DNA from 2 places in the Bradyrhizobium sp. CCBAU 51745 genome. Region 2 is predicted to be linked to the other one. Evidence: riboswitches for the same ligand, from Rfam matches in the RefSeq annotation. Region 2 holds a riboswitch; the other holds the start of a gene.
The links. Region 2 has a riboswitch for glycine ahead of XH98_RS21320 (D-amino acid dehydrogenase). Riboswitches for the same ligand answer to the same signal wherever they lie in the genome.
Positions count from the first base shown of each region.

Region 1: it holds a riboswitch for glycine, as region 2 does, so the genes downstream of both, gcvT (glycine cleavage system aminomethyltransferase GcvT) here and XH98_RS21320 (D-amino acid dehydrogenase) in region 2, are expected to answer to the same signal.

Region 1 is NZ_LBJP01000004.1:187,779-195,158, reverse strand. It holds gene gcvH (glycine cleavage system protein GcvH) at 34-402, opposite strand; gene gcvT (glycine cleavage system aminomethyltransferase GcvT) at 414-1,562, opposite strand; glycine riboswitch at 1,709-1,798, opposite strand; gene alaS (alanine--tRNA ligase) at 2,121-4,799, shown strand; gene XH98_RS06120 (cyclic nucleotide-gated ion channel) at 4,804-6,030, shown strand; gene XH98_RS06115 (DUF3455 domain-containing protein) at 6,035-6,535, opposite strand; gene XH98_RS06110 (NADP-dependent isocitrate dehydrogenase) at 6,638-7,380, opposite strand, start outside.
Region 2 is NZ_LBJP01000079.1:69,777-77,156, reverse strand. It holds gene XH98_RS21325 (Lrp/AsnC family transcriptional regulator) at 229-705, opposite strand; gene XH98_RS21320 (D-amino acid dehydrogenase) at 1,405-2,652, opposite strand; glycine riboswitch at 2,714-2,802, opposite strand; glycine riboswitch at 2,806-2,905, opposite strand; gene XH98_RS21315 (D-aminoacyl-tRNA deacylase) at 3,662-4,600, shown strand; gene XH98_RS21310 (M24 family metallopeptidase) at 4,686-5,909, shown strand; gene XH98_RS21305 (M20 aminoacylase family protein) at 6,298-7,380, shown strand, end outside.

The sequences.
Region 1 (7,380 bases), on a different contig from region 2:
GACACCGAATATGAGGTCAGAGTTCGCTTCATCTCACGCCGTGTGGGCCTTGTAGGCGGCTTCATCCATCAGGCCGCCGAGCTCGCTCTTGTCGGCAATCTTCATCTTGAAGAACCACGCCTTGGTCTGCGCGTCCGAGTTCACCAGCGCGGGTTCGGCGGCGAGCGCGTCGTTGGTCTCGACCACCTCGCCCGAGATCGGCGCGTAGACGTCGGAGGCGGCCTTGACCGACTCCACGACGGCGGCAGCTTCCGCCTTCTTCAGGCTGCGGCCGACCTTGGGCAGTTCGACGAACACGACGTCGCCGAGCTGGGACTGCGCGTAATCGGTGATGCCGACGGTGGCGACATCGCCGTCGATCGCGAGCCATTCATGGTCGGAGGTGTACAGCGTCGTGGTCATTATCTTAGTCCTCAGCGTTTGTAGGTGTTTTTCACGAAGGGCATGGCGGCGACGGCGAGGGGGAGGCGTTGCCCGCGCACTTCCGCAAAGAGCTTTGTGTCGAGCGCGCTCAGACGCGTGGGCACGTAGCCCATCGCAACAGGCGCGTTCAGGCTCGGGCCGAAGCCGCCCGAAGTGACCTTTCCAATCGGCTCGCCACCTTCGCTATCGGCAAACAACAGTGCGCCCTCGCGCACGGGCGCGCGGCCGTCGGGCCGCAGGCCGACTCGGCGGCGGGATGCGCCGTGATCGAAATGCGCGAGGATCTTTTCAGCGCCGGGAAAACCGCCGGCTCGCGCGCCGCCGCTGCGGCGGCTCTTCTGCACCGACCATTCCAGCGCGGCTTCGACCGGCGTCGTCGCGGTGTCGATGTCGTGGCCGTAGAGGCAGAGCCCGGCTTCCAGCCGCAGGCTGTCGCGGGCGCCAAGGCCGATCGGCATCACGTCAGGATTTTCCAGCAGCGTCTTCGCCAGACGTTCGGCATCCGCCGCAGGCACTGAAATCTCGAACCCGTCCTCGCCGGTGTAGCCGGAGCGTGAGACGAAACAGGCGAGGCCGGCAACAATATGCGGGCCGGCATCCATGAACTTCATGGCCGGCGCTGCTGCACATAATTTCGTCAGCGCCGACTCCGCCTTCGGGCCCTGCAACGCAATCAGCGCGCGATCGGCGAGCGAATCGATGACACAGGTATCGGAGAGATGCGCGCGCAGGTGCGCCTCGTCCTCGGCCTTGCAGGCGGCGTTGACCACCAGGAACAAATGGTCGCCGAAATTGGCGACCATCAGATCATCGAGAATGCCGCCGTCCGGATTGGTGAACTGGGCGTAGCGCTGGCGGCCAGGTGCGATCGCCACGATGTCCTGCGGCACCAGCCGCTCCAGCGCGCGGGCGGCGTCCTCGACCTTGCCCGACTTTGGCCGGAGGGCGATCTGGCCCATATGGGAGACGTCGAACAGGCCGGCGGAATTGCGGGTATGGAGGTGCTCTTTCAGCACCCCCGCGGGGTACTGCACGGGCATGTCATAGCCCGCAAACGGCACCATCTTGCCGCCAAGGGTCAGGTGCAGGTCGTAAAGAGGGGTACGTTTCAGGGAGTCTTTGTCGTCACGCACGGACATCACAGGGGCCCTCGGCGGTTCCCCGGGGACGATTCCCCGAGACAAACCAGTCGAAGCCCCATCTGTCGCTGTGCCTGAGAGTATTATCCCGTCGGCGGACGCTATCCGGGTCTTAAGCCCGCTAGCGCCTCTTTCCAGATGTCGTCAAAGCCACGCGGTCCTTTTGCCTGAGAGTTTCCGGGGCGGTTGCTCCTTCGGCGCCGGCACCCAATGCCGGTCTCTCCCGACGTGGCCGTACGATATAGATGGGTAAAGACCACAGGCCAGCCAAGCCTGTCAACGCAGGACTATCGGCTTTCAACGGGATTGCAGGGGATGACGCGACTGCGGCAACCCTCTGATCTCTCTGCACAGTTTCTGGACAGGAAAGCAGGCCTTGTCTAAAAGCGCTTTGGCCCGCAGATATCAGCCCAAATCGCCAGGTTTGGATGGCAAATTGGCGGGTCCTAAAGCGCGCTGAGAGTCATCGCGCTTTAGCTCTTTGTTTGAGCATGATCTTTCCGGAAAACCGCTTCACACTTTTCCGGATCATGCTCCAGCACACCCGATTGGATGAACATGAGCGGCGTCAACGAGATCAGGTCGACCTTTCTGAACTTCTTTGCCGAGAACGGCCACGAGATCGTGTCGTCCTCGCCATTGGTGCCGCGCAACGATCCGACGTTGATGTTCACCAATGCCGGCATGGTGCAGTTCAAGAACGTCTTCACCGGCGTCGAGAAGCGGCCTTACCAGCGCGCCACCACGTCGCAGAAATGCGTGCGCGCCGGCGGCAAGCACAACGACCTCGACAATGTCGGCTATACCGCACGCCATCTCACCTTCTTCGAGATGCTCGGCAACTTCTCGTTCGGCGACTATTTCAAGGAGCGCGCGATCGAGCTGGCCTGGAAGCTCATCACTGAGGATTTCGGCCTGAAGAAGGACAAGCTGCTCGTCACCGTCTACCACACCGACGACGAGGCGCACGGGCTGTGGAAGAAGATCGCCGGCTTCTCCGACGACCGCATCATCCGCATCCCGACCTCGGACAATTTCTGGGCGATGGGCGACACCGGCCCCTGCGGCCCGTGCTCGGAAATCTTCATCGACCGCGGCGACCATATCTGGGGCGGCCCTCCCGGCTCGCCGGAAGAGGATGGCGACCGCTTCCTCGAATTCTGGAACCTGGTGTTCATGCAATATGAGCAGGTGACGAAGGAGGAGCGCGTGAATCTGCCGCGCCCCTCGATCGACACCGGTATGGGCCTGGAGCGCATGGCCTGCATCCTGCAGGGCGTCGACAGCGTGTTCGAGACCGATTTGTTCCGCCATCTGATCGACGCGACGTCGTCGGCGCTGGGCAGCGGGCCGACCGAGCAGAACGCGGCCTCGTTCCGCGTCATCGCCGACCATTTGCGCTCCTCGGCCTTCCTGGTCGCCGATGGCGTGCTGCCTTCCAATGAAGGCCGCGGCTATGTGCTGCGCCGGATCATGCGCCGCGCCATGCGCCATGCGCAGCTTCTGGGTGCGAAAGAGCCGCTGATGCATCGGCTGGTCTGGGCGCTGGTCCGTGAGATGGGCCAGGCCTATCCCGATTTGATGCGCGCGGAGAATTTGATCGAGGAAACGCTGCGGCTGGAAGAGACGCGCTTCCGCAAGACGCTTTCGCGCGGCTTGGCGATTCTGGACGAGAAGAGCGCGTCCTTGAAGAAGGGCGACATGTTCGACGGCGACGTCGCCTTCACGCTGTACGACACCTATGGTTTCCCGCTGGACCTGACGCAGGACGCGCTGAAGTCGCGCGGCATCGGCGTCGACCAGGCCGCGTTCACCGACGCGATGGAGCGGCAGAAGGCCAAGGCGCGCGAATCCTGGAAGGGATCGGGCGAGGCGGCGAGCGAGGCGATCTGGTTCCCGCTGCGCGAGAAGCTCGGGGCGACCGAATTTCTGGGCTACGAGACCGAGAGCGCGGAAGGCGTGGTCTCGGCGCTGGTGAAGGACGGCGCTGAAGTTGCCAGCCTCAAGGCCGGCGAGACGGGCGCGATCGTGCTGAACCAGACGCCGTTCTACGCGGAATCGGGCGGCCAGGTCGGCGACACCGGCGTGCTCACGGGCGAGGGCGGGATCAAATTCCGCGTCACCGACACGCAGAAGAAGCTCGGCGATTTCTTCGTGCATGTCGGCACGGTAGAGGGCGGCGAGCTGAAGGTCGGCACGGCGCTGCAGCTCGAGGTGGATCATGCGCGGCGCTCGTCGATCCGCGCGCATCACTCGGCGACGCATCTCATTCACGAGGCGCTGCGCCAGGTGCTCGGCGATCACATCGCCCAGCGCGGCTCGATGGTCGCGCCTGATCGTTTGCGCTTCGACTTCGTGCATCCGAAGCCGATCACGCCGGAAGAACTTGCCCGCGTCGAGGACATCGCCAACGACGTGGTGCTTGAGAACGACGAGGTCACGACGCGCGTGATGGGCGTGGACGAGGCCCGCGAGGCCGGGGCGCGTGCGCTGTTCGGCGAGAAGTATGGCGACGAGGTGCGTGTCGTCTCGATGGGCAAGACCGCGCGCGAGCGCGGCGCCAATGCGCTCGGCTGGTCGGTCGAGCTCTGCGGCGGCACCCATGTGCGGCGCACCGGCGATATCGGCCTGATCACGCTGACCGGCGAGAGCGCGGTCGCCTCCGGTGTGCGCCGCATCGAGGCGCTGACCGGCAATTACGCCCGCAAGCATGCCAACGACACCATGGCGCTGGCGAAGACCGCGGCGAATGAGCTGCGCACCTCGCTCGACGACGTTCCGGCGCGCATCACCGCGCTGATGGAAGAGCGCAAGAAGCTCGAGCGCGAGCTCTCCGATGTCCGCAAGAAGCTGGCGATGGGGGGCGGCGCGGCGGCCGGTGGCGGTGCAGCGTCCGGCGTGCGTGAGGTCGGCGGCGTCAAGCTGATGGCGCGCGCGGTGGAGGGCATCGAGATGAAGGATCTCAAGAGCCTCGCCGACGAGGCCAAGAAGCAGATCGGCTCCGGCGTGGTCGCCATCGTCGGCCTCACCGAGGACGGCAAGGCGGGGGTCGTGGTCGGCGTCACCGCCGATCTCACCGCGCGCTTCAACGCGGTGAACCTCGTGCGCGTCGCCTCCGAGGCGCTCGGCGGCAAGGGCGGCGGCGGCCGTCCCGACATGGCGCAAGCCGGCGGCCCCGACGGCGCCAAGACGACCGAGGCGCTCGCGGCGATCGAAAAAGCGATGGGGGCTGCGTGAAGCCATGCGCCTCGTTCCGCGAGGACGTGGGCTTCGCGATCCGAACCTGAGGGATCGCCTCTACGAATTGCTGGAGCACGATCCCCTGGCCTATTCGGTCGGATCGCGCTTCATCCAGCTGGTCATCAGCGTCATTGTGCTCGACGTGGTCGCGATGATCCTCGCCTCGGTGCCGGAGCTGGACGCGCGGTACGGCACGCTCTTTTCGGCGATCAAGATTCTGGCCGTGATCGTGTTCGCGCTGGAATATGCGGCGCGGCTGTGGACGGTCGCGGGCCACACGCCGCGCAAGGGCTCGGCGCTGTCAGACCGGCTCGGCTACGCCTTCTCGGCACTCGGCATCATCGACCTCATGGCGTTCCTGCCCGCTGCAATCGTGCTGGTGATGGGGCGCCACGCGACGCTCGCCGCGCTTGGCGTGCTGCCGTTCTTCAAGCTGATACGGTATTCGCCGGCGATGCGCTCGCTGCTCGCGGCTGTGCATGCCGAGCGGCGCGCGCTGATCGGCTGCGTCGTCATCCTGATCGGCGTGGTGCTGACCTTCGCCTCGCTGCTTTATGCCATCGAGCGCGACGTGCAGCCGACCAAGCTCGGCACCATTCCGGATGCGATGTGGTGGGCGATCGTGACGCTCGGCACCGTCGGCTATGGCGACGTCGTGCCGGTGACTGCGCTTGGAAAATTTGTCTCGGTGTTCGCGATCATCTCGGGTTTTGCCATGATCGCGCTGCCGGTCGCGATCATCTCGACCGCCTTTGCCGAAGAGGTGAAGCGGCGCGACTTCGTCGTCACCTGGGGCATGCTGGCGCGGGTGCCGCTGTTCTCGCATCTGTCGGCCTCCGAGATCGCCGACATCATGCGGCTCTTGCGCGCCCGCACCATCGAGCAGGGCGAGATATTGGTGCGGCGGGGGGATCCCGCCTCGTCGATGTATTTCATCACTGCGGGCGAGGTCGAGATCACGCTGCCGAACCAGCAGGTGCGGCTCGCGGACGGCACCTTCTTCGGCGAGATCGCGCTGCTGCACAAAACAAAACGCAGCGGCACGGTGACCGCGACGCGCAAGACGCGGCTCCTGGTGCTGGACGCACAGCATTTTCACGCCCTGATCGAGCGCATGCCGACGCTCGCCGCCCATGTCCACACCACCGCGAAAGCGCGGCTCGAGGAGACCGGCGATCTCGCGGCGACGGAGCTGGCGCAGGCCGAGCGCGAGCGCACCGACCGCTGAGCGGTCAGCCTTTCTTCAGGAAAATGTAGTCGGCCGAGTAGGGCGCGCTTCTGAACTCGCCGGCCTTGTCGCAGGACCCCTCGAGCTTGCCGCCATGGGTGTTGATGCGCTGGACTGTCGTCACCGGCGTCAGCGCGCCGCTGCCGCGGCGGGAGGCGACCTCCAGCTTCAGCCAGGGGATATCGGCAGCCGTCGCGCCCGGCGCGTTGCCGATGGCCTTGCCGACCACGGCGCTGCCGTCGGCGAGCTCCCAGTTCGGGCCGGCATAGTGGCGGCCGATGGTCTTGCCCTCGGAGAGCAGTGTCGCGACCGGCTCGCGGAAGGTCCAGGCGAGCTTGCCGTCGGCACCCGGCTTACACTCATAGACCTGCGCGCCCTCGGCATGGGCGCTGAGCACGACGCTCTCGCCTGGGGCGGCGATGGCTTCGGGCAGGGGATCGGCGGAGGCCGGCCCGGCCACGGCGGCGAGCAGCAGGCAGGGGACGGCGAACTTGGTGATGGACATGGGAGACCTCCGCACGATGGTGCCAAAACGAATGGGCCGCGCCTGCGCGCGGCCCATCATGACGTCTAACCCCGATCGGGCGAAAATAATGCGCAGGGCAGCTTACGCCGCCAGCGCCTTCACCAGATTGTCAGCGACCTTGTCGAGGAAGCCGGTGGTCGAGAGCCAGCGCTGGTCGGCGCCGACCAGCAGCGCGAGGTCCTTGGTCATGTAGCCTTCCTCGACGGTGTCGACGCAGACCTTCTCCAGCGTCGAGGCGAACTTCGCCAGTTCGGGGTTGTTGTCGAGCTTGGCGCGATGGGCGAGGCCTCTCGTCCAGGCGAAGATCGAGGCGATCGAGTTGGTCGAGGTCTCCTTGCCCTTCTGGTGCTCCCGGTAGTGGCGGGTCACGGTGCCGTGGGCGGCTTCGGCCTCGACGGTCTTGCCGTCGGGGGTGAGCAGCACCGAGGTCATCAGGCCGAGCGAGCCGTAGCCCTGCGCGACCGTGTCGGACTGCACGTCGCCGTCGTAGTTCTTACAGGCCCAGACATAGCCGCCGGACCATTTCAGCGCCGAGGCCACCATGTCGTCGATCAGGCGGTGCTCGTAGGTCAGGCCCTTGGCGTCGAACTCCTTCTTGAACTCCTTGTCGAAGATCTCCTGGAAGATGTCCTTGAAGCGGCCGTCATAGACCTTGAGGATGGTGTTCTTGGTCGACAGGTACACCGGATAGCCGCGCAAGAGGCCATAGTTGAACGAGGCGCGGGCGAAGTCGATGATGCTGTCGTCGAGGTTGTACATCTCCATGGCGACGCCGGCGCCCGGAGCCTTGAACACTTCCTTCTCGATCACGGTGCCGTCCTCGC
Region 2 (7,380 bases):
CTGGCCAAGCCGACATCGCTCGCTGGTGAGCGTTTGCAAGTTCATCGGACCGAGCCATTCAGCTCGCTCGCGCCACGAAGCGCCCCCGATGAGCGGTTGGTGTTGGTAACCTAGAGGTGACGCCACTCAGTCGAAAGTTGCGCGCGCCAATGCGCGAAGACCTACGCTCGTTTCGTAACCGGTGTCTGATGGAGCAGGTAAGCCGGGTCTGGTGGTGAGACCCTCTCTTCAATCCTCGGATGGAGCCTCAATTGGAATAGCGAATCCGGCTTTTACCCGATCCATGACCACCATAGTTTTGAAGCCCTTGATATCGGGGTTCTCACGAAAAAATCGTCGCGTGAACTGCTCATAGTCGTCCATGGTGCGTGCGGTTATGTATAGGACAAAGTCAGCATCGCCTGTAACGTAAAACCCATTGACGACTTCAACGGATGATTTGATCGCCTTTTTGAATCTGTCGATTATGTCCGAGCGCTCCCGCTCCAATGTCACGAGCACAAGCATCTGAATAGGTCTTCCGACCGCTTTGGCCGAAACGATCGAAACGTCCGCCTCGATAATGCCGTCCGAGCGAAGCCTCTTTAGCCTGCGTTGACAGGCGGTAGCGGAAAGCCCGGCCAGTTCGCCAATCGTCTCGGATGTGAGACGGTTATTCTTTTGCACGATCTCTAGGATGTGAGCGTCGATTCGGTCGTACCTCATAACAGGCTCCAGGCTAAAGATGAAATCCTGCGAAAGTCTGCCTTCTTCCGCAGAAAAACATCTCAGATCAGATAAATCTCGTGGAAAAACACCTTTATGACATCAGTATCGTCGATCTAACGGCAATTACAAGAAATATGCTGCATGGCTTGCAAAATGCCCTTCGAAACGCCCTCAGTCCGCCATGCAGACTCCACGAAGATGAGCGTCAGCTAGGCGAACAGCGATGCGTCGCTCCGCGGCGGTTGCGCGTGGACAAGATGTTGAGCTTGGCGATGCATCCCTGTGTCTGAGATGAAGAGCCGTTCAATCGGGCGGCTTTACGCTGGGGTGAGCGCGCGGAACGGCTTTGGTACGCCTCATTCGAGCCGCGCAAAGCCGGCAAGCTGCCCTTAATGCGACGGCACTTCACTGGGTGTGCGGCGTGAGTTGCTAAGAAATGACATTGCTCATGCAGCCCCACTTGTGGCTCGTCAACTCGGGAAAAGTTCCAACAACTGAGTCGTACCGAGGCTTTCGGAAGCAACGAGTCAAGTGGTCCGTCTTACCTAAATAATGAACTGCGGGAACCAAGTCGCCCGGCACTGAGGGGCGCATCACCCTTCGAAGGCGATTGCAAATCCGCTTCGGCGCTGTCACAAGCGACATGCTCCCGCCGCGATATCGGCGGGAGCATGGACCAGGACCCACTCAACAGGATCAGGGCACGGATGCGCTCAGCCGAGTGTTGCTGCGGTCTGTCATAATGACATCAGCGATCATTTCAGCTGTGACAGCGGATAATGTCCAGCCGAGATGGCCGTGGCCGGTGTTGTAGAAAACATTCCGGCGTTTGCCTCGGCCGACCCTCGGCATCATGCTAGGTGTCATTGGACGCAAGCCCGCCCATGGCACCACCTGCGCGGTGGACACATCCGGAAACGATCGCTCTACCCACCGTATCAGGGGTTGAATTCGGTCCCAGCGGATGTCGCGGTTTTCGCCATTAAACTCGGCGGTCCCCGCAACCCGGAAGCGATCTTCTCCTAACCGGCTGGTCACGATCTTGGTGGCCTCGTCCAGCAAGCTGACGCGAGGCGCAGCCTTTTGGCTCGTTTCGTCTCCCAGCTCTACCGTGATGGAGTACCCCTTGACGGGATAAATGTTTATGTTGTCCCCCAGCATTGAAGCAATGCGGCGGCTGCCGACCCCCGCGCAAACCACTGCGCATTCGGCATTGAGTTCTTCCTTCAACGAACCTCGTTTCCAGTGTACGATCACACCGTCTCGGTCGGACCGCATGCCGCAGATCTCTGCATCGAAGACGAAGCGTACGCCCCCTCGCTGGCAAGCCGCAGCGAGGCCGCGCGTGAACTTGTGAATGTCGCCGGTTGAGTCAGAGGGGGTAAAGAAGCCACCATAATACTGATCGCGCAGAGCTGGCTCTATTGCAAGCATTTCAGAAGGCGTCACCGGACGGCGATCCAATCCGCCTTTGAGCAGCAACTGATTCACTCGAGAGGCCGCATCGAAGTCGGGCTTGCTCGAATAAACGTGCAAAATTCCTCGCCGCTCCAAGTCGAAATCGATGCTCTCCCGATCGGCTAGCTCAAAAAGATGCTTGCGAGCGGCTATCGCTAGCTTCGTCGTTTCGATCGTATTTTGGCGGTAGTTTCGAATCTGGCTTACGAACTCTGCCAGCCAAGTATATTTGTGAAAACTGGGACTTGGGTTCAGCAACAATGGTGCGTCTTTTCGCAGCATCCACCTCAAGCCTTTTACGATCGTTGCGACGTTATTCCAGACCTCGGCATTGCTTGCCGATAATTGGCCGCCGTTCGCAAACGAAGTGTCCATCGCCGGATAGCGCTGGCGATCAAAGACTGTAACCGAATAGCCGCGGCGGGCTAGGGCATAGGCAGTTGTAACTCCGGTGATACCGGACCCGATTATGATGATCGTGCTCATCGTATGCTCCAGGACAGGATTGAACGAACGGTGAATGGCTTCGCCATGTCTCCGTCCCCAAATCTGTCCGTGCACCTGAGAGCTTTGTCCGCAAATCCTCGTGGATCACGGTCCCCTTCGGTGGGTGCTGACCGGCACCTCTCTCCAGATCGTCCTCAGTGTGCGGTCCTGGGCCTGAGAGTTTCCTTGGGGAGTTGCTCCGTCGGCGGTGATACGCCTTTGCAGGCTTATCGCGCTCTCCCGCACACCATCATCAGACACGATAACACTCTCAGACGTACTCACTACCTGTCAAGCCGTGATGAATCGTCGGATCCCAAAATCGGCGGCTTAAGCGACAACTCGATGTTTGCTCTAGCTCCCCACCCAGATTAGCAGGTGGTTCGTTGCCTAATAGTATGCTGATCTCTCTTTTCGATGATTGCATTCGCTGGATGTTCCATTGGTTTCCAGCGAGCTTTTGGAGACCAGCGCAGAAATACTGCATGATTCTCAAAAGAACGCCCAATGTTTGCGTGGCGACGCTCTAATAAATATGCGGTGGTGTGGGACCCTTCAAAGCTGTGCCTGGCATGCATCTCTTTCAAAGTCGAGCCACATTGGAGGCCTGCACGTCTGAGGCGGCCGCTCTGCTCGATGTGGGGCTCTTCACACCACTTGCGTCGACGTCTCTGGCATATGGCGGCAGGATTCGCTCTTGCTCGTTGCGCAGCCAGGTTAAGTTCGCTGCTGGTCCGGCGATCCGCTGCCGCCATTCTCAATTCGCGCGATTTCCGCTCGCGGCTACGCCAAACAGGCTAGCCCATAACAGAACTCAGTTCGCGAGGGGCGCCGTGACGCTATTCGGGCTTGAGTTAATCGCCACCCGCCCGCCCGCTCTCGCCGTGCAAGCTCGGAGTTCCGGGCAAAGAGCAGGGTGTTTTCCGAGAAGGTCGAAAAGACGAGGGCGCCAAGTTGAAGATAGACGTCCTACGCTCTCGACCTGCTTTGAACTCGGCGGAGGACCTCGATGAGACATGCCGTCTTTGTCTTCTGCGTCGATCGAGAAAAGGACCCGGTCGCGGGGCACGTTCTGGATGCTCTCAAGGCGGAATGCGCTCTTGTTGCAACGAGTTTCGAAGTCGATGGGCACTCCGTGCTCGAAGTCGCTGGCTTGCATGACGCTAGAATTTCGATCGTGGCCACGAACGAGGTCGTAAGTAACGACTATGCGCGCTACGCGCCAATGTTTAATGATAGCTTCGGCGATGCCAACGTTATTGGCATCGTGAATTGGCACGAGGGCGCTAATGCGCCAAACGCGATCTTCTCGGTTCAAACGACCGGCGATCTGGGTACGGGGACCTTCAGCGCGATCGACCCCCGGATTACGCGGGGGCTTCTTTTAGTGGTCGAAGCCGAGCGGGTCAGTTCCGGTCTTGACTCCTTTCGCACTTACCTGGAAGCGACTCATTGGTCGGGCGTCAAGGCCGGTGATGCTGGTACCCGTCTCGCTGACCTGCGACCGTCGGCTGTCGATATCGAGATCGGAAGCTCGCCCGAAGATTGGGCAAATCCTCTTGCGGCCCGAGTGCTGGCGCGATCGCTACTGCGAATTTTCGATCGCATTGAAGAACCGGTACACTCTGTGCTCTGCATCGGAGGCGTTCACTTCGAGCCAAGCTTCACGAACGCGGTATTGCAGTCGCGCGATCGACCCCCGATCGCGGCTAGTCACGTCCTACCAAACCATTGGCTCGTGTCGGATGGCTATGACCAGGAAAGCCGTTTGGTCGACCTAAGAGCTTGCGTGCATTCGATTGTAGGCGGGATCCAAAGCATCGTGTACCACGACAAGCTAAAAGCGCCTTTCAAGGGAGTTGCTCGCCTGCTCGCAGAGGAGCTCGGTGTTCCGATGCTTTCGCATAAAAAACTCCGCACGGCTTTTCCGCAGGATGTTATCGAATGAGTGCGCGAAGGCAGCAATCTGCTGTCGGACCAGCATCCAAATTGTCGGCCGCCCTACGATTGACGTGTTTGTCTGGAGAAGAGCGATGAACGGTATGGCGATGGGTTCGATTAGGACCATTCAGTATGATCCGTTTCCCCGGATCGAATACGAGGGCCGGGTCGAACGCGCGCGGCGTTTGATGAAGGAGCATGCCATTGACGCGGTTCTGGCGACGTCCGAACACAATCTGCGATATTTCATTGGTGAACCTAGCACGACCCCGCAGCAAACAACCCGGCCGCGATTTCTTCTCATTCTTTCGTCAGGTGACCCCGTTGCGGTTGTCCCAGAGGGAATCGACCAGTTTTATAGAGACACGACCTGGTTAAAAAATTGCCGGAGCTGGCCTAGCCCGAATCCGAAAGATGAGGGTGTGTCCGCCCTTGCTAGAACGTTGAGTGAGCTACTGCCAGCGGACGCCAAAATCGGCGTAGAGCTTGGCGCGGAGAGTAGGCTTGGCTTCCCTGCAGGAGATTTCTTGCGTGTTGCGGATGCGATCAAGCCTCGAACGTTCGTCGACGCATCGGATCCGATTTTCACTCCCTTGCGAATGATCAAATCTCCGCTAGAAGTCGGCAGAATTCGAACCGTATGCGGCCTTGTGTCGGACGCGTTTGAAGAGCTGGCAATAAAGCTGCGCCTTGGAATGACGGAACGCGAGGCCTGTCGCCAGTTCGAATTCGAATGTTTCAGTCGCGGTGTCGAGAAGACAAGCAAGATAGTGGGTGTTTCTGGCCGCGGGGGATATACACGTCCTTACGGTGTTCCGACCGACAAATTTCTGTCCGATGGAGACGTGCTGTTTATTGATGCCGGCTGCCTGTTCGACTTTTATTGGAGCGATTTCGATCGGCACTTCGCTTTCGGTGCACCTGATCCGCACACACAGGATGCTTATCAGGTCGTTTGGGATGCCACCGAAGCGGGAATTGCCGCCGCTAAACCTGGCATTCCGATCTGTGATGTCTGGAGTGCGATGTCAGCCGTACTAAATGGCTCAAACAATCGAGGAAAAGCAACCAACATCGGCCGAATGGGACACTCCATGGGCTTGTGGATGCCGGAGTTACCCTCGGTGCAACCCGACGATAAGACGATACTAAAGCCAGGCATGATCGTTAATATTGAACCCAGTACCTCATATCCCTCATATTTCGACGGATCACCGAAGCTGATGCTGCATGAAGAGGTGGTCGTCGTGACCGACACTGGCTCGCAGTTGCTCACCTCTCGTGCTCCGCGAAAAATGCCTGTGGTGGCCAGATAACAAATAAGAAGACGAAGCATAGCAGAAAGGAAGGGCATGCCGAGCTCTCGCCGTAAGCCTGAAGCGGCCATGACGCCTCATTGGCGTTTCAGGTCTGTGTCTCAATGGCCGCACGATAGTGTGGATATCAGCAAGCCGGCCTAAGAGACGATGGCAAATTGGAGTTCACGAGCAGAGTGCAGAAGCCGACAGGGTGTGCGCCCAATAGATGTAACGTCCTGCCATGACGTCTCTAAATTTTGCTTATGTCGTGCTCCATTGCAAAAAGATCAGAATGCGAGCTACTGCAGCACAAATTGCGCGTGGCCGCTTCACGCGTGCGCACCGAGACTTCGCCGCACGCTCGAGCGGTGCTGTATCGTAATGGATTCGGAGTTTAAGGTCTGACATGCGTATTGTTGATCAGTTTCGTGATTTGCAGGCAGAGGTAACCGCATGGCGCCGCTATCTTCACGAAAATCCCGAGCTCGACTTTCAGGTACACAATACGGCGAGGTTCGTCGCCGAGAAGCTCGCCTCGTTCGGTATCAATCACATCGAAACGGGGATAGCTGAAACCGGCATCGTTGCATTGATTCAAGGGAAGGGTGGAGATGGTCCCACCATTGGGTTGAGGGCCGACATGGATGCGCTGCCGATCCTTGAGGCCTCAACCAAGGCGTGGTCCTCGAAAGTGCCGGGTAAAATGCACGCATGCGGGCACGATGGTCATACAGCCATGTTGTTGGGCGCCGCGAAATATCTTGCCAAGACGCGCAATTTCAAGGGCTGCGTCGCCTTGATTTTTCAGCCGGCAGAAGAAGTGGAACTTCCCTCCGGCGGCCTGAAGATGGTCCAGGAAGGAATCATGGACCGTTTCAGCATCTCTAAGGTCTTTGGGATGCACAACGCGCCCGGCACCGAGATCGGCAAGTTCAGCATCTGCGATGGGCCGATCATGGCCTCGCAAGACGATTTTGACATTGTCGTGAAAGGGCGGGGTGGCCATGCGGCCAAGCCGCATGAGACCATCGATCCAGTTGTAATTGCCGCTCAGATCATCGTCGGCTTGCAAACGTTGGTCTCGCGCAACACGAATCCGATCAACTCGCTCGTCATCTCAGTGACCAAGTTGGATGCCGCCAACGCCTACAACGTCATTTCCGATCACGTCGAAATGGCCGGCACTGTTAGAACTCATCTTCCGGAGCTGCGAGACTTCGCAGAACGCCAGATCATGGCGGCAGCCCAAGGTATCGCGCGCGGATTCGGCGCAGATATCGAGTTTAAATACCGTCGATCGGTCCCAGTGACTTTCAACCACACCAAAGAGACTAAGCTGGCGATCAGGGCGGCACGCAGCCTGCTCGGGGTAACTTCGGTGGACGAGAACATCAAACCAGGTATGGGAGCCGAGGACTTTGCTTACATGCTCGAGGCGCGGCCGGGCGCAATGATATTCATTGGAAACGGGCCAACTGCCGGTGTGCAC